One region of the Streptomyces sp. NPDC014801 genome, then DNA from elsewhere that is predicted to be linked to it. Evidence: riboswitches for the same ligand, from Rfam matches in the RefSeq annotation. Region 1 holds a riboswitch; each other region holds the start of a gene.

Region 1 (7,436 bases):
GCCGGCGTCACCGGCGCCGACGGGCCCTCCCACAACGGCATGTGGGACATGTCCGTCCTCCAGGTCGTGCCCGGCCTCAGGATCGCCGCCCCGCGCGACGCCGACCAGCTGCGCGCCCAGCTGCGCGAGGCCGTCGCCGTGGACGACGCGCCGACCCTGGTGCGCTTCCCGAAGGAGTCCGTCGGCCCGTCGATCCCGGCGGTCGACCACGTGGGCGGCCTGGACGTGCTGCACCGCTCGCCGGGACAGCCGCAGGTGCTGCTGGTCGCCGTCGGCGTGATGGCCCCGGTGTGCCTGCAGGCCGCCGAGCTGCTGCAGGCGCGCGGCATCGGCTGCACGGTCGTCGACCCGCGCTGGGTCAAGCCGGTCGACCCCGCCCTGCCGGGCCTCGCGGCCGAACACCGGCTGGTCGCCGTCGTCGAGGACAACAGCCGCGCCGCGGGCGTCGGCAGCGCGGTCGCCCTCGCTCTCGGTGACGCCGACGTGGACGTGCCGGTGCGGCGCTTCGGCATTCCGGAGCAGTTCCTCGCCCACGCCAAGCGCGGGGAGGTGCTGGCCGACATCGGCCTCACGCCCGTCGAGGTGGCCGGCCGGATCGGCGCGAGCCTGGCCGTCAGGGACCTCGACGGCACAGTCAAGGAGAGTGAATGACCACCGAGTTCGACCTCGGCGCGCTGCTCGCCGAGCGGGGCGGGGAACGCTACGAGCTGCACGCACGACACCTCAATCCGCAGCTCCCGCGCATGCTGCACACCATCGGCTTCGACAAGGTCTACGAGCGGGCCGAGGGCGCCCACTTCTACGACGCCGACGGCAACGACTACCTGGACATGCTCGCCGGGTTCGGGGTGATGGGCCTCGGCCGCCACCACCCGGTCGTCCGCAAGGCGCTGCACGACGTCCTGGACCTCGACCTGGCCGACCTCACCCGGTTCGACTGCCAGCCGCTGCCCGGCCTGCTCGCCGAACGGCTCCTCGCGCACAGCCCGCACCTGGACCGGGTGTTCTTCGGCAACAGCGGCACCGAGGCCGTCGAGACGGCCCTGAAGTTCGCCCGGTACGCCACCGGCAGGCCGCGCGTCCTGTACTGCGACCACGCCTTCCACGGGCTGACCACGGGCTCGCTGTCGGTCAACGGCGAGTCCGGCTTCCGGGACGGCTTCGCGCCGCTGCTGCCCGACACGGCGGTCCCCCTCGGCGACCTCGACGCGCTCGCCCGGGAGCTGAAGAAAGGCGACGTCGCCGCGCTGATCGTCGAGCCGATCCAGGGCAAGGGCGTGCACGAGGCCCCGCCCGGCTATCTGCGCGCCGCGCAGGAGCTGCTGCACCGGCACAAGGCGCTGCTCATCGCCGACGAGGTGCAGACCGGCCTCGGCCGCACCGGCGACTTCTACGCCTACCAGCACGAGGACGGCGTCGAACCGGACCTGGTGTGCGTGGCCAAGGCGCTCTCCGGCGGCTATGTGCCGGTGGGCGCCACCCTGGGCAAGGAGTGGATCTTCAAGAAGGTCTACTCGTCCATGGACCGCGTCCTGGTCCACTCCGCGAGCTTCGGCTCCAACGCCCAGGCGATGGCGTGCGGCCTCGCGGTCCTGTCGGTCATGGAGCAGGAGCAGATCGTCGCCGGGGTGCGGCGGACGGGGGAGCTGCTGAAGTCCCGGCTGGCCGCGCTGACCGACACCTACGAGCTGCTCGCCGACGTGCGCGGCCGGGGCCTGATGATCGGCATCGAGTTCGGCCGGCCGCAGTCGCTGAAGCTGCGCAGCCGCTGGGCCATGCTGCAGGCGGCCCGCAAGGGACTGTTCGCGCAGATGGTCGTCGTCCCGCTGCTCCAGCGGCACCGGATCCTCACCCAGGTCTCCGGTGACCACCTGGAGGTGATCAAACTGATCCCGCCGCTGATCATCGACGAGGCGGACGTGGACCGCTTCGTCGAGGCCTTCGCCGCCGTGATGGACGACGCGCACAGCGGCGGCGGACTGGTGTGGGACTTCGGCAAGACGCTGATCAAGCAGGCGGTGGCCAACCGCTGACGCGGCCCGCGGGTTTTGCCTCTGGGGCAAGAAATTTGCCGCAGAGGCAAGACTGCGGCTCAATGGAGGCATGAACTCCTCCGAGTTTCCGGCGGAAACGGCCGGTGACCTGCCCGCCGTGGCCCCGCAGCTGCGGGCCCTGCGCCGCCGCGCCGGCCTCACCCTGGAGGCCGCCGCCCGCGCCGCCGGACTGTCCGCGGCCCATCTGTCCCGGCTGGAGACCGGGCAGCGCCAGCCCTCGCTGCCGATGCTGCTCGCGCTCGCCCGTATCTACAGTACGACCGTCTCGGAGCTGCTCGGCGAGAGCGTCGCCGAGCGGGACGCCGTGGTGCGCGGGGCGGACATGGAGCCGACGGCCGCCGGCGGCTGGACGTACCGGCAGGCCGGAGCGCCCGGCCGCGGTATGCAGGCCCTGCGGGTGCGGGTGCCCTACGGGGCGCAGGGCGACATCGTGCGCGTGCACCCCGGCGAGGAGTGGCTGTACGTCCTGGACGGCCGCCTCAGGCTCCGGCTCGGGGACACCACCCACCGGCTCGGCCCGGGGGACAGCGCGCACTTCGACTCGCTCACCCCGCACCGGATCGCCGCCGAGGACCCGGGCGGGCTGGAGCTCCTGTTCGTCCACACCCTGCTGCAGAGCCCCACGGCCACGCTGTGCCTGGGGCCCGCCCACCCCGGAGAGGCACGATGAGCAACCTCGAGGAGAAGTTCCCCCGGACCCTGTGGATCCGGCTCATCATCTACATCGCCGTCGGACACGTCCTGGCCGGCTTCATCTGGCTGCTGTTCGAGGTGGGCGCGAAGTAGCCCCCCGGGTCGCCCGAGCCGAAGGAGTCCCCCGGGTCGAAGGCCCCCCATGGTCGAAGGATCCCCGGGCGCCGGCCCCCGGCGTGGCGCCGCGGCTCAGTCGAGCAGCCGCGCCCGCAGCCGCTCCCGCGTCGCGGGGGTGAGCTTCAGTCCCTGCTCCAGGTAGGCGTCGACGCCGCCCCAGGTCTCCTCGATGGTCTCCATGGCCGCGGTGAGGTACTCGGCCCGCGCGTCGAAGAGGGGGCTGAGCAGCTCCATCACCTCGGGCGTGTACGCCGACTCCGCCGAGCCGCTGCGGCGCACCTTGTAGCGGCGGTGCTTCTCGTTGGACTTCAGGTAGTCCTCGACGATCGCGTCCCGCTCCACGCCCAGCGCGAGCAGGGTGACCGCTATCGACAACCCCGCACGGTCCTTGCCGGCGGCGCAGTGCATCAGCGCCGGGACGTTGTCCTCGGCGAGCGCGTGCAGCACCCGGGAGTGCTCGCCGGTGCGCTCCTTGATGATCGTGCGGTAGGAGGCGATCATCCGGTGCGCGCCCTTGCCGTCGGCGAGGATGCCGCGCAGCTGGTCGAGGTCGCCGTCGCGCACCATCTTCCAGAACTCGGCGCCGTCCGCCGGGTCGGACAGCGGCAGGTTGACGTTGCGCACGCCCGGCAGCTCGACGTCCGGGCCCTCCAGCTTCTGGTCGGCGGCGTTGCGGAAGTCGAAGATCGTGTGCAGTCCCAGGGAGGAGAGGTAGGCCGCGTCCTCCTGCGTGGCGTGCGCGAGGTGACCGCTGCGGAACAGCACTCCGTGCCGCACGCGCCGCCCGTCGGTGGTGGGCAGTCCGCCCACGTCGCGGAAGTTGCGCACTCCGGCCAGCTCGGGTTCGGTCGACGGCACCTGCTGCGTCACGAAGGGCTCCTCCCGCTCGGCCCCGCCGGCGCGGCTCGGTGGCCGACGGGTGCCCCTCGACGATACGACATGGATTCCCGGGGCAACCGGTTGTCCCGGCGTCCCCGGCGGCGGTGGGCGAATGGGACGGATATCCGCCCGTGCCGCATCTGGGCTTTCTGTCCGAATTGCAGCCTTCCTTCCAACTCGCCAGGTAATAAAGGCTGCTGGGAAACCGCCGCGTGAGGAGCGTCATAACCGTGACCGTCCGTCGTACGTCATGTTCACGTAATCAGGACGGATTTCCTGGGGAATTGGTGAAAACGCCGGGCACGGAATGCACATAGCGTGACGGCGGAAACGGAAAGTCGATCACAGAAAACGCCCGTCGGCGCAACCTTCTGCTTGTCCCCGTGCGTCCTGCTCGCTTACGTTCCCCACCGAATCCGGACGGACGCCGAATCCTGCCGCCGTCCGGCGCACCGCACCCACCCACCCGACGTACGGCAGGAGCGGGGGACCCACAGGTACGACGCCTGTTCCGGTTCCCGGAACGGCTTTGGGGTGAAGCCGCGCCCAGCGCGGCCGGGCATCTCCCGCCCGAACCCGACAGCTCACCTCGCAGGCGCCGGAGAGGAATTGCGCCATGCCCGCGAAGGGTAAGCACCGCCGTCCGAAGGCCCAGCGTCTCGCCCGTACTCTCGCCGTCGCCGGCACCGGTGGCGCCGCGCTCGCGCTGCCGCTCGTGAGCGCCGCCGGCGCCCACGCCGCGACGCCGCAGGCCGCCGCCCAGTCGGTGACGGACAAGGCCGTCCGGACGCTGCCGTCCACCGCCCAGAAGGCCGCGCAGTCCGGTGCGCGCGTCTACACCGTGAAGGCCGGCGACTACCTGTCCAAGATCGCCGACGAGCAGCACGTCGCCGGCGGCTGGAAGAAGCTGTACGAGGACAACCGCGAGGCCGTCGGCAGCGACCCGTCGCTCATCCACCCCGGTCTGAAGCTGTCCCTCGGCAAGAAGGCCGCCACCGCGCACAAGGCCGCCCCGACGCACAAGAGCGAGGCGCCCGCGCGGAAGTCCTCCGCCAAGCCCGCCGAGGCCGCGAAGCCCGCCGAGGCCGCCAAGCCCGCGACCGCCGCCAACGGCTTCACCCTGCCGGTCTCCGGTGCCACCATCGGCACCGCCTACCACACCGCCGGCAGCATGTGGTCCAGCGGCTACCACACCGGCGTCGACTTCGTCGTCCCGACCGGCACCCCCGTCAAGGCCGTCGGCGCGGGCACCGTCGTCTCCGCCGGCTGGGGCGGCGCCTACGGCAACCAGGTCGTCATCAAGCTGAACGACGGCTACTACGCCCAGTACGCCCACCTGTCGCAGCTGTCCGTCTCCGCCGGGCAGAGCGTGACCGCGGGCCAGCAGCTCGGCCTGTCCGGCGCGACCGGCAACGTGACCGGCCCGCACCTGCACTTCGAGATCCGCACCACGCCGGACTACGGCTCCGACGTGGACCCGGTCGCCTACCTGCGCGCGCACGGCGTGGCCGTCGGCTGACCCCGCGCCGCGTCGCGGCACCCCACCTGACACGCCGTCGAAGGCCGGGCCCCCGCCAGGGGCCCGGCCTTCGACGTGGTGCGCGGTCCCGGGCCGCCTGCCGCCCGGGTCTATTCCCTGCTTGGCCAACCCTTTAGGAGTGGCTTATCTCACCGCCCGTCAACCCCTTCCTACGGTCGCGTAGGTCACATTCGAAGGTGAATCATGGACTGCTGTGGCAGACGATTCGAAGAGTGACAGCAGAGCAGTGATCGGGTCGTACGTGGCGGTGGGGGACAGCTTCACCGAGGGCGTGGGCGACCCCGGCCCCGACGGGCAGTTCGTCGGCTGGGCCGACCGGTTCGCCGTACTCCTCGCCGACCGGCGGCCCGAAGGCGACTTCACGTACACGAACCTCGCGGTACGCGGCAAACTCCTCGACCAGATCGTGGCCGACCAGGTGCCGAGGGCCGTCGAACTCGCCCCCGATCTGGTGTCGTTCTGCGCGGGCGGCAACGACATCATCCGGCCCGGCACCGATCCCGACGAGGTCGCCGAGCGGTTCGAGAAGGCGGTCGCGCAGCTCACCGCGGTGGCCGGCACGGTCATGGTGACGACGGGCTTCGACACGCGGGGCGTGCCGCTGCTCAAGCATCTGCGCGGCAAGATCGCGACCTACAACGGGCATGTGCGGGCCGTCGCCGACCGCTACGGCTGCCCGGTGCTCGACCTGTGGTCGCTGAAGTCCGTCCAGGACCGCCGCGCCTGGGACCACGACCGGCTGCACCTGTCGCCGGAGGGCCACACGCGCGTGGCGCTGCGGGCCGGCCAGGTGCTCGGCCTGAAGGTCCCGGCCGATCCGGAGCAGCCCTGGCCGCCGCTGCCGCCGCGCGGCACGCTGGAGGTCCGGCGCGACGACGTGCACTGGGCCCGCGAGTACCTGGTGCCGTGGATCGGCCGCCGGCTGCGCGGCGAGTCCTCCGGCGACCACGTGACCGCGAAGGGCACGCTCTCCCCGGACGACATCAAGCTGCGCATCGCAGCGGTGGCCTGACCGGCCCGCCCACCCGCCGAGGACACCGGTGGCCCGCCCCGCCCGGGGCGGGGCGGGCCACCGGTGTCCTCGCTTCCCCACGTCCCGTCGCCCCGGAGCGGCCGGGACCACCCGCGAACGAACGCCGCGGCGCTCGGCGGGGCCCGCGTTCGGGGTCCGGGGTCGCCCCCGTGGTTACTTCGGTGGGGTCGTCAGGGCTTTCCGGTGAGGCCCAGTTCGTGGGTCAGGGCCTCGTCGACCCATTGCTGGGCGCGGGTGCGGGGGACCGTGCCGCCGTAGGCGGTGAGCTGGACGGCGAGCCCGTCGAGCAGGGCCGTCAGCCGCAGCGCGGTGGCGGCCGGGTCGGGGCAGGTGAACTCGCCCGCGGCCACGCCGTCCGCGACGACCTCGGCGAGCGCCGCCTTCCACTGCCGGTCCAGGTCGCGCGTGACCTCCCGCAGCGCGGGCTCGCGCAGCGCCGCCGACCAGCCCTCGATCCACAGCCGCCAGCCCTTGGCCTGCCCGGTCGGCGCGTACCAGCGCACCGCCGCGCGCAGCCGGCGCAGCGCGCTGGTGCGGCGGCCGAGCAGCTCGCGCAGCCGGGCGAGGTCGGCCTCGGCGGCGTACGCGAAGGCCGCGGCGACCAGCTTCTCCTTGGTGGAGAAGTGGTACAGCACCAGCGCGTTGCTCACCCCGAGAGCCTGGGCGACGTCGGCGATCCGCACCGCCGCCACGCCCCGCTCCTCGATCTGCTCCACGGCGGCGCGCAGGATCTCGCCCTGCCGCTCCGCCACGCTCAACCGCACTCTCGCCACGGCGATTCACCCTAGTGCAGCGCGCGGGGCCGGACACAGCCCACGTGTCCGGCCCCACGTCCCGGCGCCCGGCCCGGGATCAGCCCTGGGTCTCGGCCCCCGTCGGCAGCGGCGGCTCGGCCGCCACCCGGGCCCACTCCTCGTCGGTCAGCACCCGGGAGCGCAGCAGGAACCGGACGCCCTCGGGGGCTTCCAGGGAGAAGCCGCTGCCCCGGCCGGGGACCACGTCGACGGTGAGGTGGGTGTGCCGCCAGTAGGCGTACTGGTCGGCGCTCATCCAGAACGGGACGTCCCCGGCGACATGGCCGAGCAGGACGTCCGAGCCGCCGACCCGGAACTCGCCGCGC
Region 2 (7,436 bases), on a different contig from region 1:
GCGCACCAGGGCGTCGTAGATCGACGCGTCGCCGTGCGGGTGCAGCTTGCCCATGACCTCGCCGACGACACGGGCGCACTTGACGTAGCCGCGCTCGGGGCGCAGGCCCATCTCGTTCATCTGGTAGACGATGCGGCGGTGCACCGGCTTGAGGCCGTCCCGGGCGTCCGGCAGGGCGCGGGAGTAGATGACCGAGTACGCGTACTCGAGGAAGGAGCCCTGCATCTCGTCGACGACGTCGATGTCGAGGATCTTCTCCTCGAAGTCGTCGGGCGGCGGGGTCTTCGTGCTGCGGCGGGCCATCGCTGCCTGGCTCCTTGCTGAAGCGTGAACGGTATCTGACGCGGACCATTGTGGACCGTGGGACTGACAAGCCGGGCCCGGACCCTCTGCGCGAGCCACGGGGAGTCCCCGCGCCCGGCTCGGCGCGAGTCACGGGGCGTCCCCGTCCCCGGCTCGGCGCGAGCCGTGCGGAGTCCCCGCACCCGGCCTCACGGAGCCGTACCGGACCTCCGCGGCCGGAGCGTTTGCGGCAGGCTACGCGATCTCGCTGTCGGCGTACGTCGTGCGGGAACTTCGCCGCCGGTCCGCACGCTTGCATACAGTGGCAGGACCGGCAGGAAACGCGCGGTTTCACGACCGCCTCCGCGATCGAAGGGACGTACATGCCCATGGGTCACACGGCCACAGCCGAGGCAGGCTCCGGCGGCCTGACAGCAACCGAGCACCGCCTGGCCAACGGCCTGCGCGTGGTGCTCTCCGAGGACCACCTGACCCCGGTCGCGGCGGTCTGCCTCTGGTACGACGTCGGCTCACGCCACGAAGTCAAGGGGCGTACCGGCCTGGCTCACCTTTTCGAGCACCTGATGTTCCAGGGCTCCGCCCAGGTCAAGGGCAACGGTCACTTCGAGCTGGTGCAGGGCGCCGGCGGCTCGCTGAACGGCACCACCAGCTTCGAGCGCACGAACTACTTCGAGACCATGCCCGCCCACCAGCTGGAGCTGGCGCTCTGGCTGGAGGCCGACCGCATGGGCTCGCTGCTGGCCGCCCTGGACGAGGAGTCCATGGAGAACCAGCGCGACGTCGTCAAGAACGAGCGCCGCCAGCGCTACGACAACGTCCCCTACGGCACCGCCTTCGAGCGGCTGACCGCGCTCGCCTACCCCGAGGGCCACCCCTACCACCACACGCCGATCGGCTCCATGGCGGACCTGGACGCGGCCACCCTGGAGGACGCGCGCCAGTTCTTCCGCACCTACTACGCGCCGAACAACGCGGTGCTGTCGGTCGTCGGCGACATCGACCCCCAGCAGACGCTCGCCTGGATCGAGAAGTACTTCGGCTCCATCCCGGCCCACGACGGCAAGCCCGCGCCGCGCGACGGCACGCTGCCCGACATCATCGGCAGCCAGCTGCGCGAGGTCGTCCACGAGGAGGTCCCGGCCCGCGCGCTGATGGCCGCCTACCGGCTGCCGCACGACGGCACGCGCGCGTGCGACGCGGCCGACCTGGCGCTGACCATCCTGGGCGGCGGCGAGTCCTCCCGCCTGTACAACCGGCTCGTGCGCCGCGACCGCACGGCCGTCGCGGCCGGCTTCGGCCTGCTGCGGCTGGCCGGCGCGCCCTCCCTGGGCTGGCTGGACGTGAAGACCTCCGGCGACGTCGAGGTGCCCGTCATCGAGACCGCTATCGACGAGGAGCTCGCCCGGTTCGCCGCGGAGGGCCCCACGCCGGAGGAAATGGAACGCGCCCAGGCCCAGTTGGAGCGCGAGTGGCTGGACCGGCTCGGCACCGTCGCCGGCCGCGCCGACGAACTGTGCCGCTACGCCGTCCTGTTCGGCGACCCGCAGCTCGCCCTCACCGCCGTCCAGCGCGTGCTGGAGGTGGCGCCCGAGGAGGTGCAGGAGGTCGCCAAGGCCCGTCTGCGTCCCGACAACCGCGCCGTGCTCGTGTACGAGCCGAAGACGCAGGCAGCCCCGGACGCCGCCGTGCCCGAGGACCCCGAGCAGGAAGCGACCGTAGAGGCCGGCAACGACGACGAGGAGACGGCCAAGTGACCGAGCTCGCCACCATGGAGTTCCACCCGCAGCCCCAGGCGGGCGAGGCCAAGCCGTGGGCGTTCCCGGCCCCCGAGCGGGGCACGCTCGACAACGGCCTGACCGTGCTGCGCTGCCACCGCCCCGGCCAGCAGGTCGTCGCCGTCGAGGTGATCCTCGACGCGCCCCTGGACGCCGAGCCGGCCGGCCTCGACGGCGTCGCCACGATCATGGCGCGCGCCTTCTCCGAGGGCACCGACAAGCACACCGCCGAGGAGTTCGCCGCCGAGCTGGAGCGCGCCGGCGCCACCCTCGACGCGCACGCCGACCACCCCGGCGTCCGCATCAGCCTGGAGGTGCCCGCCTCCCGGCTGGCCAAGGGCCTCGGCCTGGTCGCCGACGCGCTCCGGGCGCCCGCCTTCGCCGACAGCGAGGTCGAGCGGCTGGTGCGCAACCGCCTCGACGAGATCCCGCACGAGCTGGCCAACCCCTCCCGCCGCGCCGCGAAGGAGCTGTCCAAGGAGCTCTTCCCGGCGACCTCGCGCATGTCCCGCCCGCGCCAGGGCACCGAGGACACGGTCACCGCGATCGACGCGGCCGCCGTGCGGGCCTTCTACGAGCGGCACGTACGCCCCGCCACCGCCACCGCGGTCGTCGTCGGCGACTTGACCGGCATCGACCTGGACGCGCTCCTCGGCGACACCCTGGGCGCCTGGACGGGCTCGCGCACCGAGCCGCGGCCCGTGCCGGCGGTGACGGCCGACGACACCGGCCGCGTCGTCATCGTCGACCGTCCCGGCGCCGTCCAGACGCAGCTGCTCATCGGGCGGATCGGCCCCGACCGGCACGACCGCGTGTGGCCGGCGCAGGTGCTCGGCACGTACTGCCTCGGCGGCACCCTCACCTCCCGCCTGGACCGCGTCCTGCGCGAGGAGAAGGGCTACACCTACGGCGTGCGCGCCTTCAGCCAGGTGCTGCGTTCCGCCCCCGACGGCTCGGGCGCCGCGATGCTCGCCATCAGCGGTTCCGTCGACACGCCGAACACCGGTCCGGCGCTCGACGACCTCTTCACCGTGCTGCGCACCCTGGCGGCCGAGGGCCTGACCGACGCCGAACGCGACGTCGCCGTACAGAACCTCGTCGGGGTGGCCCCGCTGAAGTACGAGACCGCGGCGGCCGTCGCGGGCACGCTGGCCGACCAGGTCGAGCAGCACCTGCCGGACGACTACCAGGCGGCGCTGTACCAGCAGCTCGCCGCGACCGGCACCGTCGAGGCCACCGCGGCCGTCGTGAACGCGTTCCCGGTGGACCGCCTGGTGACCGTTCTGGTCGGCGACGCCGGGCAGATCAAGGAGCCCGTCGAGGCCCTCGGCATCGGCACGGTCTCGGTGGTCAGCGCGGAGTAGACGCACCCGCGCGTGCATGCCCTGCCGGCGGCGGAGCGTGCACGCGCGCGTGGCGCCCTGATGGCCTGGCGGCCGCTAGGCCCGCACACGTCGCGTCCCGGGGGCGTGAGCGCGTGCGTACCGCCCGCCCGCCGCAGTGCCGCGCGTCCAGGCGCGCGCTGCGGCCGCCTCACGGCCGCCCTGGTGCTCTACGGCCGCCCCGGTGCCCAGTGGGCGCACCGGGTACCGGGGGCCCAGGCAAGCCGATGCGCACCGTCACCGCAGATCCCCGTGGCCGCAGATACGCACAACGCGCCCACTGGCCGCAGGAGCACCCGCACCCGCACCGTGCACACCACTGGCCGCAGACGCATGCGCACCGCGAGCCCCGCTGGCCACAGGCACACCCGCACCGCGCCCCCCGGCCGCGGACACACCCGCACGCAGGGCCTTGGTGGTTGACGGACCACCAGGGGCCTTCCCCTGTCTCCCGGCGCCCCGCCCCCGCCGCCGACAGCCGCCATCCCCGCGCACCCCGCGTCGTTTGGGATCGAAGGCGTCGCATCGCCCGAATGCCCGAATTGGGGCGGAGGTTGCCTGTCTGACCTGTGGGATGCGCTACAAAACCACTGATTCGTTTGAGCTTTGAAGGTCGCTCACCGTAGCTTCATCCGGGCTGTCCGTCAGGCAGTGCGCCGCACCCGCGGCACCGGACAGCCATCGCCGAGTCCCCGTACGGCGCGAGCCAGGGGAGCCGGGGACCCACACGTCCCTGGGGTGAATCGGGCGCCCGCGAGGGGGCCCGTAGGAGACCTTCCTGCTCCGAACCCGTCAGCTAACCCGGTAGGCGAGAGGGAAGGAAAGGATCAGCCACCACATGGCGTTCGTCTGCGCCACCGGGAAGCACCGCCGTCCGAGCCGCATGAAGCGCACCACCGCGCAGGCCGCCGGTATCGCCGCCCTCACCACCACCGGCGTCATCGGCACCCTCGCCGCCCCCGCGCTCGCGGCCGAAACCTCCGCCGAGCAGACCGGCCTGCTCCCCGTGATCACCGCCGACGACTCGGTCGCCCAGCAGATCGACGCGCAGGCCGAGGCGCAGAAGCAGGCCGCCGAGCAGAAGGCCGCCGAGGAGGCCGCGCGCAAGGCCGCCGCCGAGCGGGCCCGCGAGGCCAAGGAGCGCGCCGCCCGCGAGGCCCAGCGCAAGCTCCTGACCACGTACGTGGCCCCGATCGCTCACTCGTACGTCTCCACGGGGTACGAGGCGAGCAGCTCCCTGTGGTCCTCCGGCCACCACACCGGCATCGACTTCCACGCCGCGACCGGCACCACGGTGCACGCGGTCGGCTACGGCACCGTCGTCGAGACCGGCTGGGGCGGCGCCTACGGCAACCAGATCGTCATCCGCATGCACGACGGCACGTACACCCAGTACGGGCACCTGTCGTCGATCGGCGTCGTCGTGGGCCAGCAGGTCGTGGCCGGCCAGCAGATAGGCCTGTCCGGCGCCACCGGCAACGTCACCGGTCCGCACCTGCACTTCGAGGCGCGCACCTCCCCGGAGTACGGCTCCGACATCGACCCGGTCGCCTATCTGCGCGCGCACGGCGTCAACCTCTGACGTCCCCGGCAGCAAGCGTCGAACGAAAGCCCCGGATCACCGAGCCGGGGCTTTCGCCGTTTTTCCGCCCCTCCACCCCGTCCCGCCATCCTGCCGACCAAAAAATATCCATGGAATCCGGCCCGCCGTCGGAAATTCCGGCCCCTTGGAATAGAGTCACGGAACACGCGTCCATCGTCGGCGTTTCACGGGGATCAAGACGGAGGTCGGACATGCGTATTCCGGCGCATTCGGTGTGCACGGCGATCCGGGACGACATCGTCGCCGGTATCCACGAGCGCGGCAGCCGGCTCACCGAGGAAGTGCTCGCCCGCCGCTACGGCGTCTCCCGGGTACCGGTGCGCGAGGCGCTGCGCACCCTGGAGGCCGAGGGTTTCGTCGTGACGCGGCGGCACGCGGGCGCGTGCGTGGCCGAGCCCACCGAGCAGGACGCGGCCGATCTGCTGGAGATGCGGACGCTGCTGGAGCCGCTGGGTGCCGCGCGGGCCGCCCAGCGGCGCACCGAGGCGCATCTGAAGGTGCTGCGCGGCCTGGTGCGGCTCGGCCGGGAGCGCGCCCGGCACGGCACCGGTGACGAGCTGCGCTCCCTGGACGGCTGGTTCCACGAGACGCTCGCCCAGGCCTGCGGCAGCCAGGCCCTGACCGCGGCGCTCACCCAGCTGCGGCACAAGATCGCCTGGCTGTACACGGTGGAGCCGTCGGCCGGCCCCGTGGACGTGTGGGCGGAGCACGGCGCCATCGTGGACGCGGTGGCGCGCGGCGACAGCGAGCGGGCGCGGGCGGTTGCCGCGCTGCACACCGAGCGCTCCACGGCCGCCCACCGGCTGCGCCGCCCCGGCGCCGGCGACCGCCCCGAGCGCGTGAGGACTTCGCAACATGCCGTCAACACACCGGGCCTGCGGCATTAACACGGGCGCCGTATACAAAGAGTGGGATATTCGGTTCCTGCCCTCGGGGTCGAATAATGAGACCTGCTCATGACCCGCTCATCGGCGCGCCCATTTCCCGGGCACTCCGCGAATTCCGCGGACGTACCCACCGTAAATGCCGAAAGCGCGAGACCGCACCGACCGGAAAGCGAGACCGCACCGACCGGAAAGCGCGAGACCGCGTCGACCGGAAAACGCGAAACCGCGCCGACCGGAAAGGCCGACGCGGTTTCTTTCATGCCGTGACTCAGACGGTCTCGGGGAGCTCCTCGAGGCCCTCGGAGACCAGCTTCGCCAGACGGTCCAGTGCGGCGTCCGCACCCTCGGCGTCGGACGCGAGGACGATCTCCTCGCCGCCCTGGGCGCCCAGGCCGAGGACGGCCAGCATGGAGGCCGCGTTGACCGGGGTGCCGCCGGCCTTGGCGATCGTCACCGGGACGCCTGTGGCCGTGGCGGCTCGGACGAAGATGGAGGCGGGGCGGGCGTGGAGGCCCTCGGCCCAGCCGACGTTGACGCGGCGCTCAGCCATGTGTTGCTGCCCTTCAGTTCTCAGGGTTGTCTAGACCAGTTTCCCATACGGTGAAGCATGCCCGGAGAGGTCCATGGACCCCATCCGGACGCGATCACCGGGCCTCGGCCTCGACCCGGCATCCGTCCTCCACAGAGTGCCCCGCGCCGTTGTCGTACGCGAGCCGTACTCTGGGCCCCATGCAGAGCGCGTCGGACAGGCAGGAGTACCCCGCCCACTGGGAGGCCGACGTGGTGCTGCGCGACGGCGGCACCGCGCGGATCCGCCCCATCACCGTCGATGACGCGGACCGCCTGGTCAGCTTCTACGAGCAGGTGTCGGACGAGTCGAAGTACTACCGCTTCTTCGCGCCCTACCCGCGCCTGTCCGCGAAGGACGTCCACCGCTTCACACACCACGACTTTGTGGACAGGGTGGGACTCGCGGCCACGATCGGCGGCGAGTTCATCGCAACCGTACGCTACGACCGGATCGGCGCGAACGGAATGCCCGCGTCCGCACCGGCCGACGAAGCCGAGGTCGCCTTCCTAGTCCAGGACGCCCACCAGGGCCGCGGCGTCGCCTCCGCCCTGCTCGAACACATCGCCGCCGTCGCCCGCGAGCGCGGCATCCGCCGCTTCGCCGCCGAGGTGCTGCCCGCCAACACCAAGATGATCAAGGTGTTCACGGACGCCGGGTACACCCAGAAGCGCAGCTTCGAGGACGGCGTCGTCCGCCTGGAGTTCGACCTGGAGCCCACCGAGCGCTCCCTCGCCGTGCAGTACGCGCGCGAGCAGCGCGCCGAGGCCCGCTCCGTGCAACGGCTGCTCATGCCCGGCTCGGTCGCCGTCGTCGGCACCGGCCGCGCCCTGGGCGGCGTCGGCCGCAGCATCCTCGGCAACCTCCGCGAGGGCGGCTTCACCGGCCGCCTGTACGCCGTGAACCGCGCCTTCGGGC
Region 3 (7,436 bases), on a different contig from region 1:
CATGCACTTGTAGCCGTTGCGCTGGGCCAGCTCGACGGCGTCCAGAGTCTCGGTGAGCGAGCCGATCTGGTTGACCTTGACCAGCAGCGCGTTGGCGGCGCCCTCGTCGATGCCGCGCTGGAGGCGCTCGGGGTTGGTGACGAACAGGTCGTCGCCGACGAGCTGGACCTTGTCACCGAGCTTGGCGGTGATGGTCTTCCAGCCCTCCCAGTCGTCCTCGAACAGCGGGTCCTCGATGGAGACCAGCGGGTACGCCTCGACCAGCTCGGCGTAGTACTCGGTCATCTCCTCGGCGGAGCGGTTCTTGCCCTCGAAGACGTAGGAGCCGTCCTTGTAGAACTCGGACGCGGCCACGTCCAGGGCGAGCGCGATCTGCTCGCCGGGGGTGTAGCCGGCCTCCTTGATGGCCTCGAGGATGAGGTCGAGGGCCTCGCGGTTGGAGCCGAGGTTCGGGGCGAAGCCGCCCTCGTCGCCGAGGCCGGTGGACAGGCCCTTGGACTTCAGGACCTTCTTCAGGGTGTGGTAGACCTCGGCACCCCAGCGCAGGGCCTCGGAGAAGGACTCCGCGCCGATCGGGGCGATCATGAACTCCTGGATGTCCACGTTGGAGTCGGCGTGCGAGCCGCCGTTCAGGATGTTCATCATCGGCACCGGCAGCAGGTGCGCGTTCGGGCCGCCCAGGTAGCGGAACAGCGGCAGGTCGCTGGCCTCGGAGGCGGCGTGCGCGACGGCGAGCGAGACGCCGAGGATGGCGTTGGCGCCGAGGGAGCCCTTGTTGTCGGTGGCGTCCAGGTCGAACATGGCCTGGTCGATCAGGCGCTGCTCGGTGGCGTCGTAGCCGACCAGCTCCGGGCCGATCTGCTCGATGACCGCGAGGACGGCCTTCTCGACACCCTTGCCCTGGTACCGGTTGGAGTCGCCGTCGCGGAGCTCGATGGCCTCGAAGGCGCCCGTCGAGGCGCCGGACGGGACGGCGGCACGGCCGGTGCTGCCGTCGTCGAGGCCGACCTCGACCTCGACCGTGGGGTTGCCTCGGGAGTCCAGGATTTCCCGGGCTACGACGACGTCGATGGACGGCACGAGCATCTCCTTCGTGGATGTGACGCTGAAAGTGCGGGGCTGGTGAGCCTTGCGACTAGAGCCTAACCGCCCCGGGGCCATCGGCCAGCCGACCGCCCGGCCCGTGGACAGACAGACCGTACCTATTGTTCACCGTCGGAACAAAGGGGGGTGGGCTTTCTTCTGAACTCCACAAGACAAAGCCCCGCCCCGGTGCGTACGGGGGAAGACGCACCGGGGCGGGGAGCCCGTGGGGACGGGGAGCGGCCCTTGGACTGCGGGCTGCGGGCTGCGGGCTGCGGCTTACTTCAGGTGCAGCTGCTGGCCGGGGAAGATGAGGTTGGCGTCCTCGACGATGTCCTTGTTCAGGTCGAACAGCTTCTTCCAGCCACCCTGCACGTGGTGCTTCGTGGCGATGGAGCTGAGGGTGTCGCCGGTGACGACCTTGTACTCGCCGTCGCCCTTCTTGACCTTCTTGCCGGTCGGGGTGGTGACGGTCTTGGTGGACTTCTGGGTCTTGGCGGCCGGGCGCTCGGCGGAGCGGGAGGCGCTCTGCTGCTCCGTGGAGCGGGTGGTCGTGCTGCTCTGGCCGCTGCTCTGCGAGGTGCTGCCGCCACCGCTGTACGGGGTGCTCGACAGGCCCTTGCCGCAGACCGGCCAGGCGCCCTTGCCCTGCGAGGCGAGGACCTTCTCGGCGACGGCTATCTGCTGCGCCTTGGAGGCCTGGTTGGCCTGCGGGGCGTAGGCGGTGCCGCCGTACGCGGCCCAGGTGGAGGCGGAGAACTGCAGGCCGCCGTAGTAGCCGTTGCCGGTGTTGATGGACCAGTTGCCGCCGGACTCGCACTGGGCGACCGCGTCCCACTCGGAGGCGGTGGCGGCGGAGGCGTTGCCGGCCGCCATCAGCGGGGCGGCGACGGCGGCGCCGGTGACACCGGCGAGCGCGATGACGCGGGTGGTCTTGGACGGACGACGGTGCTTGCCCTTGCCGGAAAACAGCATGGATGGATCCCCTCACCGACGCCTGCGAGGTGAGCTGTCGGGTTCGGGCCGGTTGAGTTGCCCGGCCACCCCTCCCCTGGGAGGCGTGGCTTCACCCCTAGCCGCTCCGGCTCAACTGCCGGGCGCGGCGCTTACCTTGGGTCCCCCGCTCCTGCCTGCGGCGCGTGACGCGACGACTGTTCCCGTGCGGCCGCTGGCAGGATTCGGCGTTGCGGCCGGCCGGGGCTCGCGGTGGCGAGCGGTCACGACCGTAGACACGCGTTCGGCCGAATTTCAAAGACGATCACGGCTTCTGAGACTCATCCCACACTTTCACCAAACCGGACATTCGCCTCTAAAACCGGGCGTCAACTACCGCTGCATTTCGCCCGTTTCGCCCCCGAAGGTCAGTGTCTGACCGGGGACGATGTGGCTCGGGTCGGCGCCGATGGCCTCCCGGTTCTGCGCGTACAGCGCGCGCCACCCACCCTCGACGTCAAGGGAGTCGGCGATGGAGGTGAGGCTGTCGCCGTCGCGCACGGTGTAGCGCGAGGCGTGCTTGCCGGCCGTGGGCGCCGCGCTCGCCTCGGCCGCGTCCTCCTGGGCGCTGACGCCGCGATGACGACCGCCACCGCCGAGCGCACCGGTGTCGACGAGCCCCGAAGAGCCGACGATCTGGCGCAGGTTGTCCGGATCGTCGTCGTTTGCGGCACCCGTGGAGGCGCTGCCGGACGGCTGGGCCGCTCCGGTGCCGGAGCCGGCGGGCGTACCCGCCTCGGCCGTGCCGCCCGCGGTGGGGGCGGAGGACGACGGGGTGTCAGACGGCGTTCCGGAGGCGCCCGTGGAGGGCTGGGTGGACGGCGTGCCGGACGACGTTCCGGAGGAGTCGGACAAGCCGGGCGAGTCCACCGAACCGGAGGTACCGGAGGATCCGGAGGAACCGGTGGAACCGGTCGAGGAGGAGGAGCCGGTCGAACCGGACGAGGCCGAGCCGCCGCCCGTCGTGTCGCCGGGCACGCCCGTGTCGACGTCCGCCGAGGAGGAGTCCTCCCCGAGGCCCGAACTGATGCCGCACAGCGTCCAGTGGCCGGCGCCCTCGGCCGCGAGGACCTTCTCGGCCACGGCTATCTGCTGCGAGCGGCTGGCGAGGTCCGGCCGGGCGGCGTACTCCAGGCCGCCGTGGCTCTCCCAGTCGTCCTGCGACAGGTGCAGACCGCCGAAGAGGCCGATGCCGGGGTTGTCGCTCCAGCGCCCGCCGCTCTCGCACTCGGCCACCTTGTCCCAGGTGGCGCCGTCGGCCGCGTGGGCGCTGGCCGCGCCGAGCAGCGGGATGGCGATGGCGGAGCCGGTCACTCCGGCCGCGACGAGGAGTGCCGGAGCCTGACGGGGGCGACGGTGACGACCGTTCCCGGAGAGCATGCGGGGACCTTTCGCGAGACAGCAGTGACCGGCGCGACGCCCGAGGTACCGGCGTCGCGCTGACGAGTGAACGTATCGGCAGACGATCGTCAGTCACAAGTTCATGCCGCGCAGATCACGTGAAGATCACAGAGTTGAAGGCGTGTCACGTTTGTGGTGACGGACCGTCACAAGCACCATGGGCTCTGCACGACCGGTGGGGGTGACCTGGGGGCTTTCCGGCCAGGAGGACACGTTGTACCGGCACACCCGACTGCCCGGCGCGTCCGCCGGCTACCTCGCCGCCCGTGAGGAACTCCGGCTCGCCGAGATCGAGCTGATGCGCCACCGCGAGAGGGTCGCGGCGCAGCGCCGGGCCCTGCCCGCGGGGCCCGCGGTGGAGGACTACGTCTTCCTGGAGGGACCCGCCGACCTCGCCGCCGGCGACGAACCCGTCCGCGAGGTCCGGCTGAGCGAGCTGTTCACCGCGCCGGACCGGGCGCTCGTCGTCTACCACTTCATGTACGGCAAGCGGCAGACCAGCCCCTGCCCCATGTGCACGCTGTGGATCGACGGCTTCGACGGCGTCGCCCGCCACCTCGCACAGAACGCCGACTTCGTCGTCGTCGCGGCCGCCGGCCCGGCCGCCCTGCGCCGGCACGCCCGCGACCGGGGCTGGTCCCGGCTGCGGCTGCTCAGCTGCGGGGACAGCACCTTCCAGTACGACCTCGGCGCCGAGGACGAGGACGGGGCGCAGGACTCCACCGTGTCCGTCTTCACCCGGGACGGCGACGGCACGGTCCGTCACTTCTACTCCGCGCACCCGCGGATGGGCGAGGACATCCAGCAGCGCGGCATCGACCTGCTCAACCCGGTCTGGCACCTGCTCGACCTCACCCCCCGCGGGCGCGGCGACTGGTACGCGGGCCTCGACTACTGAGCGCGCGCCGGGGTGAACTCCACCGGCAGCGTGCGCAGGCCCCGCATGATGAGCCCGCCGCGCCAGCGCAGGTCCGCCGGGTCGGCCGCGAGCCGCAGGTCGGGCAGCCGGGTGAGCAGCGTGGCGAGCGCGGCCTGGCCCTCCAGGCGGGCCAGCGGGGCGCCCAGGCAGTAGTGGATGCCGTGCCCGTAGCCGAGGTGCTGGTTGTCGCGGCGGGCCAGGTCCAGCACGTCCGGGTCGGGGAAGCGGGCGGGGTCGCGGTCGGCGGCGGCCAGCACCACCAGGACGGGGTCGCCGGGCGCGATGTCCTGGCCCCCGATGCGCAGCGGTTCGGTGGCGAAGCGCCAGGTCGCCAGCTCCACCGGGCCGTCGAAGCGCAGCAGTTCCTCCACCCCGCTCTCCAGCAGCGCGCGCTCGCCGCGGGCCAGGGACTCCTGCAGCAGCTGCCGCTGCCCGGGGTGGGTGAGCAGGGCGTAGGTGCCGTTGCCGATGAGGTTGACGGTGGTCTCGAAGCCGGCGAAGAGAAGGATGAACGCCATCGCGGCGGCCTCGTTCTCGGTGAGGTGCTCGCCGTGGTCGGAGGCGCGGATCAGACCGGAGATGAGGTCCTCGCCGGGCGCCGGCTCGGCGGGCAGCGCCTCGCGCTTCTTGTGGATCAGCTCGGCGAGGTAGCCGCGCATCTTCTTCACCGACCGGGCGACCCCGCCCCGCGGCCCTCCGCCGTGCCGGATCATCATCCCGGCCCAGTCCCGGAAGTCGTCCTGGTCCTCACGGGGGACGCCGAGCAGGTCGCAGATGGCGTAGATGGGCAGCGGGAAGGCGAACTCGTGGATGAGGTCGGCCGTGCCGCGCCCGGCGAAGCCGTCGATGAGGTGGTCGGTCAGCTCCTGCACGCGCGGCGCGAACTCCGCGACCCGGCGCGGGGTGAACGCCTTGCTGACCAGCCGCCGCAGCCGGGTGTGGTCCGGCGGGTCGATGTTCAGCAGATGCGTCATCAGCTCGGCCTTGCGCTCCCCGGGGATGCCCGTCTTGCCCTTGGCGTGCGCCGGCTCGTCGTGGTGCGCCGGGTTCTTGCTCAGGCGCTGGTCGGCGAGGGCCTGCCGGGCGTCGGCGTACCGGGTGACCAGCCAGGCCTCCACCCCGCTGGGCAGCCGGGTGCGGCGCACGGCCTCGTGCGCGCGCAGCCAGGCGTACGCGGGGTAGGGGTCGGCGGCGAACTCCCAGGTGAAGAGCTCGGGGGCGGGGTCGTCGGGGCGGAGCTGCTCGGTCACTCCCCGACCGTATCCGGATCCGGGTGGGCCTCCGCGTCCCGGTGGGCGTCGGTGGCGGGCGCGGCGCCGGGGGCGACGCCCTCGGCCTCGCGGATCGCGTCCCGGTAGGCGCGGGCCGCCGCGCGCAGGGCGGTCTCCGGGTCGACGCCCTCCGCCTCGGCGCCGGCGGCGAGCGCCAGCAGCCGGTAGCCGATGCCCTCGCCCTCGGGCAGCGCCACGTCCAGGCCGGCGGTGCGGGCGCGGGAGGCGAGCTTGGCGGCGAGGGAGAGCGCGGGCTGGTGCAGCGGGACGCCCTCGGTGACGGAGGCCCGCCGCTTCTCCTGCGCCTTGGTGCGCAGCCAGTGCTCCTTGACCTCCTCGGGGGTCGTGGCGGTGGCGTCCCCGAAGACGTGCGGGTGGCGGTGGACGAGCTTGGCGACGATGGTGCCGGCCACGTCGTCGATGGAGAAGGGCTCCTCGGCGTCCTCCTGCGCGATCCGGGCGTGGAAGACGACCTGGAGGAGCACGTCGCCCAGTTCCTCGCGCAGTTCGTCGCGGTCGCCGTCCTCGATCGCCTCGACCAGCTCGTACGCCTCCTCCATGGCGTACTTCGCCAGGCCCTCGTGGGTCTGCCGGGAGGACCACGGGCAGTCGGTCCGGATCCGGTCCATGACCTGCACGAGGTCCAGCAGGCGGGCGCCGGGCAGGTCGTAGGAGGCGGGCAGCAGCTCCAGCTCCGGCATGGTGACCCGGCCGGAGCCGGCGAGCCGCGCGAGGCCGTCGGTCAGCGCGGGCTCGCCCTCGCCGGCCGCCACGACCACGACGGTGCGGCCGCCCTCGCAGGCGGCGAGGAGGTCGTCTGCGGTCACGGCCGTCACCTCGACGTCGACGCCGGCCTCGCGGAGGTAGGGGAGCTGGGGGTGGGTGCCGTCGGCGCACACGACGCGGTCGGCCGTCCGCAGGGCCTGCCAGGCGGGCCAGGACAGCAGGCCGGGGGCGACGCGGTGGCTGGTGGTGAGCAGGACGACACGGCCGGGGTATGCGTTCACGTCACGAACGTACCGCCCACCGGCACGCGGGGTGACTCCGGGCGGCCGGGGGCGGTTCTGCGTGCCTTACGCCGGCTGCTGGGAGGCCGCCGTCACCTCGCGCACCCACGGGGTCTTCGCGTCCACCAGGCCGACCTTCTGCGCGTCCCATGTGCCGTAGCGCGGGTTGAGGTCGACGCCGAGCTCGTCGGAGGCCTTGGACAGGGCCTTCCAGAAGGCGGGCTGGTCGGTCGTCGTGCCGAGCTTGGCGGCGAGCTTCTGCGCCTCCACCTGCAGCCGCAGATTGTCGTCGACGCGCTGCGGCGGGATGCCGTACTGGCGCAGCCAGGTCGCGTCCAGGGCCTTGGCGCCGCCGACCTGCTGCTCCACGTTGGCGCGCAGCTGCTGCACGTCGCGGCGGGTGACGGTGACGCCCGCGTCCTGCGCGGCGCGGTGCAGCACCTGGTCCAGGACCATGCTGTGCAGGGTCTGCCGGGTGAGGGTGCCGGTGCCGGAGACCACGCGCGCGTAGTTCGCGTCGTCGCCCGCCGCCGCGCGCTGCGCGTCCCGGACCTCGTTCACCCGGCTCTCCAGCGTCGACACGCTGATCTTCTGGCCGCCGACGACGGCTGCCGCGCCCGGATGCGTCTCGCTTCCGCAGGCGGTGAGCAGGGGGGCCGCCGCGACGATCGCGGCGGACAGCAGGAGCGCGGTGCGACGACGGCGGTGCAAGGAAGCCTCCCGAGGAGATTGTGCGACGGTGCACAAGGTCTTGCGGTGATC
Region 4 (7,436 bases), on a different contig from region 1:
AAGTCGATCGTCGCCTCCGCCTTGTCGGCGGTGCCCTTGACCGCGACGACCGTGCCGAGCCCGAACTGGTCGTGCGTGACCCGGTCCCCGACGGCCAGCGAGACCACCGGCTTGTCCCCGGCGCGGCGCGTGGCGAACCCGGAGGCGCCGGCGGCCGAGGAGCGCGAGCGGGACGAGGACAGCGAGGCGGCGATCCCCGAGGCCGGCCCGGAGGAGACCGGCGCGGATCCGCCCGTGCGCTTCCAGTCGACGTGCTGCGGCGGGATCTCCTCCAGGAAGCGGGAGGGCGGGTTGTACGACGGCTGCCCCCACGCGCTGCGCATCGAGGACCGCGTCAGATACAGCCGCTCCCGGGCGCGGGTGATGCCGACGTAGGCGAGACGGCGCTCCTCCTCCAGCTCCTTGGTCTGGCCGAGGGCCCGCATGTGCGGGAAGACGCCGTCCTCCATGCCGGTGAGGAACACCACCGGGAACTCCAGGCCCTTGGCGGTGTGCAGGGTCATCAGGGTGATGACGCCGGAGCCTTCGTCGTCCTCGTCGGGGATCTGGTCGGAGTCGGCGACCAGGGCGACCTGCTCCAGGAAGTCGGACAGGGCGACGGACTCGCCCTCGCCGCGCTCCTGCTCGAACTCCAGGGCCACGGCGGCGAGTTCCTGGAGGTTCTCGATGCGGGTCTCGTCCTGCGGGTCGGTGGAGGACTGCAACTCGGCGAGGTAGCCGGTGCGTTCCAGGACGGCCTCCAGCACGGTGGCCGGTCCGGCGCCGGACTCGACGATGGTGCGCAGGTCCTCCATCAGCGTGTTGAACCGCTTGACGGCGTTGGTGGAGCGGGCGGCCATGCCGTACGCCTCGTCGACCCGCTTGAGCGCCTGCGGGAAGCTGATCTTCTCGCGCTGGGCGAGGGCGTCGATCATCGCCTCGGCACGCTCGCCGATGCCGCGCTTGGGCACGTTGAGGATGCGCCGCAGCGGGACGGAGTCCTCCGGGTTGGCGAGGACCCGCAGGTAGGCCAGGACGTCCCGGACTTCCTTGCGCTCGTAGAAGCGGACGCCGCCGACGACCTTGTAGGGCAGGCCGACGCGGATGAAGACCTCTTCGAAGACACGGGACTGGGCGTTGGTGCGGTAGAAGACGGCGACGTCGCCGGCCTTCGCCTCGCCCGCGTCGACCAGGCGGTCTATCTCGTCGGCGACGAACTGGGCCTCGTCGTGCTCGGTGTCGGCGACGTAGCCGGTGATGCGGGCGCCCTGGCCGGCGTTGGTCCACAGGTTCTTCGGGCGGCGGGACTCGTTGCGCTCGATGACCGCGTTGGCGGCGGACAGGATGGTCTGCGTGGAGCGGTAGTTCTGCTCCAGCAGGATCGTCGTCGCGTCCGGGTAGTCCTCCTCGAACTGGAGGATGTTGCGGATCGTCGCGCCGCGGAAGGCGTAGATCGACTGGTCGGCGTCGCCCACCACGCACAGCTCGGCGGGCGGTACGTCGAGGTCGCTGGGCGGGGTGTCCTCGTCGTACTCCCCCGTGCCCACCAGCTCGCGCACCAGGGCGTACTGGGCGTGGTTGGTGTCCTGGTACTCGTCGACCAGGACGTGCCGGAAGCGGCGGCGGTAGTGCTCGGCGACGTCCGGGAAGGCGCGCAGCAGGTTGACCGTCGTCATGATCAGGTCGTCGAAGTCGAGGGCGTTCGCCTCGCGCAGCCGCGACTGGTACAGGGCGTAGGCCTGGGCGAGGGTCTTCTCGAAACCGTCGGTGGCCTGGGCGGCGAAGTCCTCCTCGTCGATCAACTCGTTCTTCAGGTTGCTGATCTTGGCGCTGAAGGACTTCGGCGGGAAGCGCTTGGGGTCGAGGTCCAGGTCGCGGCAGACCAGGGCCATCAGGCGCTTGGAGTCGGCGGCGTCGTAGATCGAGAAGGAGGAGGTGAAGCCGAGCTTCTTGGACTCGCGGCGCAGGATGCGCACGCACGCGCTGTGGAAGGTCATCACCCACATCGCGTTCGCGCGCGGGCCGACGAGCTGCTCCACGCGCTCCTTCATCTCGCCCGCGGCCTTGTTGGTGAAGGTGATCGCGAGGATCTGGCCCGGGTGGACGTCCCGCTCGGCGAGCAGGTAGGCGATGCGGTGGGTGAGCACGCGGGTCTTGCCGGAGCCGGCGCCGGCGACGATGAGCAGCGGGGAGCCGGAGTGCACGACGGCGGCGCGCTGGTTGTCGTTCAGCCCGTCCAGCAGCGCGGCGGAGTCGAGCGCGGGGCGCGCGGCGCCGTCGCGGTAGTAGGCGTCCCGGTCCGGCGGCACGTCGAACTTCCCGCCGAACAGATCGTCCGGAATCGGCTCCGGAGTGTGATCGTCCTCGGGCGGCGGCGGGGGTTCCTCCAGGTGGGCCCGCGGGGCCTGGAGGTCCGCCAGGAAGCTGTCGTCAAAGAGGCTGCTCATCGCTCTCCGAGTCTAGGGCGCCCCACTGACAACCCGTGGCCCGTCCGGGGAACATCACACGTCACCCAGTATCACCACCCGGTGACACTACGCGATGGTCACGAAAACGTATCGGGCATATCACGCACCAACCTTCACAGCAGGCACACGAGTTGGCTACCGTGCCGCCCAGGCCGTACGACCTCCACCGGCGAACGTCGCCGGGCCGCGCGGCCTCCGCCGAGTCCGGTGCGCCCGCACAGCCACCGGAGCCGGGGACCCACCCGAGACCTGGGGTGAATCGGCCCTCTCCCCCCGGAGAGCCGTAGGGCACACCTTCCACACAGCCCGAACCCGACAGCTAACCCGGTAGGCGGCCCGTTGGAAGGAGTCGCCTCCCTTGGCGTCGCACCGCAAGTCGCGTCCCGCCGCAGCCCTCGCCGGGATACGCACCCCCGCCCTGGCCACGGCCGCCCTCACCTCCGTCGCCCTGCTCTCGCAGACCGCCGACGCCGTCCCCGCGGACCACAAGCCCAGCCTGGAGGAGGTCGAGAAGAAGGTCGACGACCTCTACCGGCAGGCGGAGACCGCGACCGACAAGTACAACGCCGCCAAGGAGCGGACGGCGAAGCAGCGCACCCGGGTCGACTCCCTGATGGACGACGTGGCCCGGCGCACCCAGAAGCTCAACGACGCGCGCGAGGAGCTGGGCTCCTTCGCCGCCGCCCAGTACCGCACCGGCGGTGCCGCCCTCCCCGACACGGCGACCTTCCTGCTCGCCGACTCCCCGCAGCAGTACTTCGACCGGAGCCACCTCATGGACCGGCTGACCAGCCGGCAGAAGGAGGCGGTCGACGACTACGTCACCGAGCAGGCGCAGACGATGCGGCAGCGCCGCGAGGCCACCGACGGCCTGCGCGCGCTCACCGAGTCGCAGAACGACCTGCGCACCGCCAAGGCCACCGTGCAGAAGAAGCTCGCCGACGCGCGCGAGCTGCTGGCGCAGCTGACGGCGCAGGAGAAGGCGCGGCTCGCGGCGATCGAGCGGCAGAGGCAGGAGGAGGCCGCCCGCAAGGCGGCGGAACTGGCGCGGCAGCAGGCGGCCCAGCAGGAGCAGGCCCAGCAGCAGGGCGGCGGCTCGTCGACCGGCGGCACGGGCACGGGCGCAGCTACCGGCACCGGCACCGGAAGCACGGGCACCAGCACCCAGGCCGACAAGGCCCTCGCCTTCGCCCGCGCGCAGATCGGCAAGCCGTACGTGTGGGGCGCGACCGGCCCCGACTCCTACGACTGCTCCGGGCTCACCCAGGCCGCCTGGAAGGCCGCCGGCGTGGACCTGCCGCGCACCACCTACGACCAGGTGAACGCCGGCACGACGGTCCCGCTGTCCCAGGCCCGCCCCGGCGACCTGGTCTTCTTCTACGGCGATGTCAGCCACGTCGGCGTCTACATCGGCGGCGGCATGATGATCCACGCCCCGAAGCCCGGCGCATACGTGCGCGAGGAGTCCATCTACTACGACGGCGAGTCGGCCATCCACAGCGTCGTACGCCCGGCCTGACGGTTTGCGGCCACCGGCGCGCGTGCCCCGGGCCCGGCGCGCGGCAGGGTTCATAGCATCGACGGCATGTCCCTTTCCTCGCGCCGGCACGCCGCGTCCGGCACCCCCTCCTCGCTGCGCGCGTGGTGGGCGCAGCGCACCCCGGCGTCCGGGGCGGCCGTCATGGCGACCGGGATCGTGTCGGTCGGGCTGGGCCTGACCGGGTACGAGCTGCTGTCCCGGATCTGGCTGGCGGCGGCCTCGGTGTTCTGGCTGGGCCTGGCCGCGGAGTTCCTGACGCGGCTGCTGAGGGACCGGACGCGGTGGGCGACCGAGGCGGCCACGCCGGGTGCGCTGACGTCGGTGGCCGCGACGACGGTGCTGGGCACGCGGTTCGCGATGCTGGGCTGGGTCACCCTGGCCGAGGCGCTGCTGGCCCTGGCGGCCGTGCTGTGGCCGGTGCTGATCGTCACGGTCGTACGGAACTGGGGCCAGCGGATGCCGGGCGCGGTGTTCCTCGGCTGCGTGGCGACGCAGGGGCTGTCCGTGCTCGCCGCCGTCCTCGCGGGGACGCTGGCGACGGCGTGGCTCGCGCACGCCGCGCTGGTGCTGTTCGGGCTGGGCCTGGTGCTCTACGGCATCGCCGTGCCCCGCTTCGACCCGCGGCAGGTGGTGGAGGGGCCCGGCGACCAGTGGATCGCGGGCGGCGCGCTGGCGATCTCCGCGCTGGCCGGGGCGAAACTGCTCGCCGCCGACAGCGCGCGGCTGTACCTGTGGAACGACGACGACCGCGGCGTGCTGCGGTTCGCGACCGTCGCGCTGCTGATCCTGGACCTGCTCTGGTACGTCGTTCTCGTGGTCGCCGAGGTGGTGCGGCCCCGCCTCGGCTACGACACGCGCCGCTGGGCGACGGTGTTCCCGCTCGGCATGACGGCGGCGGCGACGCTGTCCGTCGCCGCCGCGGTCGATACCGGGTGGCTGCGGCACCCCGGTGAGGCGCTGCTGTGGATCGCGGTGGCCGCGTGGCTGGGCGTGGCCGCCGGGGCCCTCACCACTGCCGGTGAGGCGCTCAGGTCCAGAGCACCGCGATGAAGATGTTCGCCACGGTGAGCAGGCCGACCAGGCCGAACAGGCGCTTGTCCACCGTCTCCTCGTCGCGCTTGACGTAGACCAGGCCCAGGATCACGATCAGCAGCGCGAGCTTCACACCGATCTTGATGTTGTTGACGGTGTGGTCGTCGGCCTGGTTGAGGCCGACCAGGACGACGCCGGTGACCAGCATCGTCAGCGCGCCGTGCAGCATCGCCGGGACGAACCGGGCGGCGCCGCGGCCCATCGCCTTCATCTGGGTGAGGAAGCCGCCCAGGAGCGAGGCGATGCCGATGATGTGCAGGCCGACGAAGAGATGGATGAGTACGTCCATGGGGCCGGAGCCTAGCCAGGGGTGATCCGTGGCCTTCCGGCGCCCCGGGCGCGGGGGCGCGGCGGCCGGGCCGTAGCATGCGGGCGCGTGCGCCGTGCGCTCCGCGCGTCCGCTCCGGCGCTCCGCGCGTGCGCTGTGGCCTCTGCGGTGCCGGCAGTCACGACCGGCCGGCGGTCACGCCCGGCTCGGCAGTCCGTCGCCTTCGCCGTAGCAGTCCGGAGCTTCTGCCTCTGTAGCAGTCCGGTGCCTCTGCCTCCGTAGCAGTCCGGTGTCTCTGCCGTCCGGTGGATCGGCGCATCGGTCGGTGCACTGCGTGAAGTCGGCATCTCCGGAACGGGATCACGGTCACATACGGTCACCTCCTGCACCGCTCGCGTCACTTCCGTACAGGCCGTCACCTTCCCGTCACGAAGCGGTTTAGCGTCCTTCCCCAGGTGACCGGCTCCCCACCGCCGTCCGGGCCAGGGGCGGCCGCCGGCCACCACCGCCGAAGAGCCCGGCGGCGCCCGTTCCCCTGACGGGTCGCCGCCGGGCGCGCACCCCGCTCGGCCGGCGGTCCCCGGCGTGGACGAAAGGACGTGCAGTCCCCGTGGCAGCACACCGCAAGCCCAGACAGCGCTCGCTCGGCGGCCGGACGGCCCGTACGGCGTTCACCGTCGCCCTCGCGGGCGCGGCGACGGCGACGGCCTTCGACGGCACCGGCAGCGCCGCGCCGGACCCGACGCCGGACCAGGTCAAGGCGCGGGTCGACCGGCTGTACCAGGAGGCCGAGGTGGCCACCGAGAAGTACAACGGCGCCCAGGAGCAGGCGGGGGCGGCCCGGCGCCGGCTGAAGGACCTCCAGGACGAGACGGCCCGCAGGCAGCAGGACCTCAACGCGGCGCGGGACGCGCTGGGTTCGGTCGCCGGCGCGCAGTACCGCGGCGGCGGGCTGGACCCGGCGCTGCAGCTGATGTTCTCCGACAGCCCGGAGCAGTACCTCGACCGCGCCGCCCTCGCCGAGCGCGCCGGCGACCGGCAGGCCGTTGCCGTCGCCCGGGTGCGCGGGCAGCTGCGGGAGATCGAGCGGCTGCGCGGCGCCGCGCGCGTGGAGCTCGCGTCGCTGCGGTCCCGGCAGGCGGAGCTGAAGCGGCAGAAGCAGACCGTCACCGGCAAGCTGGACGAGGCGCGCTGGCTGCTGGCCCGGCTGACGGCCGAGGAGCGGCGGCGGATCGGGGCAGGCACCGTGTCCGGCGGCGCGGAGCGGGCGTCCCGGGCGGCGGGCGGCGGGGCGCGCGAGGGGCTGGCCGCGCCGGGGAGCGTGACGGCGCAGGCGCCCGATTCACGGGCGGCGGCCGCCGTGGCGTACGCCTACAGCAAGCTCGGCAGCCCGTACGTGTGGGGCGCGACCGGTCCGAACGCCTTCGACTGCTCGGGGCTGGTGCAGGCCGCATACCGCTCCGCGGGGGTTTCGCTGCCTCGTACGACGTACGCGCAGATCGGTGCGGGGCGGCGGGTGTCCCGCTCTGAACTGCGCCCGGGGGACCTGGTGTTCTTCTACTCCGGCATCAGCCACGTCGGGCTGTACGTGGGCAACGGCCAGATGATCCACGCGCCGAACCCGTCGGCACCGGTCCGCCTGGCGCCCATCGACCAGATGCCGTTCGCGGGCGCGACACGGGTGGTGTGAGCGGGGCGCCCTTGTCGTCCGCGGGTCTCGTTGTGGCTGGTCGCGCAGTTCCCCGCGCCCCTGGGGCGTTGCCGTCACCCCCGATCCCCCGCCCCCGTGCACAGGACCGCCGTCACACCAGCCGGCGTGCCGTGGCCCAGCGGGTCAGCTCGTGGCGGTTGGAGAGTTGCAGCTTGCGCAGGACCGCCGAGACGTGGGACTCGACCGTCTTCACCGAGATGAACAGCTGCTTGGCGATCTCCTTGTACGCGTAACCGCGCGCGATGAGCCGCAGCACCTCACGCTCCCGCTGGGTGAGCCGGTCCAGGTCCTCGTCGACCGGCGGCGCGTCCGTGGAGGCGAAGGCGTCCAGCACGAACCCGGCCAGCCGCGGCGAGAACACCGCGTCGCCCTCCTGGA

The links. A riboswitch is a leader RNA that binds a small molecule or an ion and turns the genes downstream of it on or off. The one in region 1 is predicted to bind cyclic di-AMP.
Region 2: linked by a shared signal. The riboswitch ahead of ACF1AL_RS17010 (M23 family metallopeptidase) and the one ahead of ACF1AL_RS08595 (LysM peptidoglycan-binding domain-containing M23 family metallopeptidase) in region 1 are both predicted to bind cyclic di-AMP.
Region 3: linked by a shared signal. The riboswitch ahead of ACF1AL_RS28215 (transglycosylase family protein) and the one ahead of ACF1AL_RS08595 (LysM peptidoglycan-binding domain-containing M23 family metallopeptidase) in region 1 are both predicted to bind cyclic di-AMP.
Region 4: linked by a shared signal. The riboswitch ahead of ACF1AL_RS18110 (NlpC/P60 family protein) and the one ahead of ACF1AL_RS08595 (LysM peptidoglycan-binding domain-containing M23 family metallopeptidase) in region 1 are both predicted to bind cyclic di-AMP.

What each region holds. Positions count from the first base shown of each region.
Region 1 covers NZ_JBIBXG010000003.1:429,411-436,846, forward strand. The annotation lists gene dxs (1-deoxy-D-xylulose-5-phosphate synthase) at 1-651, shown strand, start outside; gene ACF1AL_RS08575 (aspartate aminotransferase family protein) at 648-2,033, shown strand; gene ACF1AL_RS08580 (helix-turn-helix domain-containing protein) at 2,104-2,724, shown strand; gene ACF1AL_RS08585 (DUF6126 family protein) at 2,721-2,840, shown strand; gene ACF1AL_RS08590 (tyrosine-protein phosphatase) at 2,937-3,734, opposite strand; cyclic di-AMP (ydaO/yuaA leader) riboswitch at 4,193-4,354, shown strand; gene ACF1AL_RS08595 (LysM peptidoglycan-binding domain-containing M23 family metallopeptidase) at 4,360-5,262, shown strand; gene ACF1AL_RS08600 (SGNH/GDSL hydrolase family protein) at 5,510-6,295, shown strand; gene ACF1AL_RS08605 (TetR/AcrR family transcriptional regulator) at 6,487-7,089, opposite strand; gene ACF1AL_RS08610 (DUF779 domain-containing protein) at 7,169-7,436, opposite strand, start outside.
Region 2 covers NZ_JBIBXG010000006.1:422,990-430,425, reverse strand. The annotation lists gene ACF1AL_RS17025 (DNA topoisomerase (ATP-hydrolyzing) subunit A) at 1-303, opposite strand, end outside; gene ACF1AL_RS17020 (M16 family metallopeptidase) at 666-2,057, shown strand; gene ACF1AL_RS17015 (M16 family metallopeptidase) at 2,054-3,442, shown strand; cyclic di-AMP (ydaO/yuaA leader) riboswitch at 4,133-4,286, shown strand; gene ACF1AL_RS17010 (M23 family metallopeptidase) at 4,299-5,042, shown strand; gene ACF1AL_RS17005 (GntR family transcriptional regulator) at 5,255-5,950, shown strand; gene ACF1AL_RS17000 (HPr family phosphocarrier protein) at 6,219-6,500, opposite strand; gene ACF1AL_RS16995 (GNAT family N-acetyltransferase) at 6,680-7,436, shown strand, end outside.
Region 3 covers NZ_JBIBXG010000012.1:89,349-96,784, forward strand. The annotation lists gene eno (phosphopyruvate hydratase) at 1-1,080, opposite strand, end outside; gene ACF1AL_RS28215 (transglycosylase family protein) at 1,363-2,058, opposite strand; cyclic di-AMP (ydaO/yuaA leader) riboswitch at 2,063-2,231, opposite strand; gene ACF1AL_RS28220 (transglycosylase family protein) at 2,410-3,456, opposite strand; gene ACF1AL_RS28225 (DUF899 family protein) at 3,692-4,375, shown strand; gene ACF1AL_RS28230 (cytochrome P450) at 4,369-5,646, opposite strand; gene ACF1AL_RS28235 (nucleoside triphosphate pyrophosphohydrolase) at 5,643-6,674, opposite strand; gene ACF1AL_RS28240 (SurA N-terminal domain-containing protein) at 6,741-7,385, opposite strand.
Region 4 covers NZ_JBIBXG010000007.1:130,346-137,781, forward strand. The annotation lists gene pcrA (DNA helicase PcrA) at 1-2,426, opposite strand, end outside; cyclic di-AMP (ydaO/yuaA leader) riboswitch at 2,634-2,798, shown strand; gene ACF1AL_RS18110 (NlpC/P60 family protein) at 2,806-3,966, shown strand; gene ACF1AL_RS18115 (tellurite resistance/C4-dicarboxylate transporter family protein) at 4,033-5,037, shown strand; gene ACF1AL_RS18120 (hypothetical protein) at 5,015-5,368, opposite strand; gene ACF1AL_RS18125 (NlpC/P60 family protein) at 5,958-7,037, shown strand; gene ACF1AL_RS18130 (response regulator transcription factor) at 7,150-7,436, opposite strand, start outside.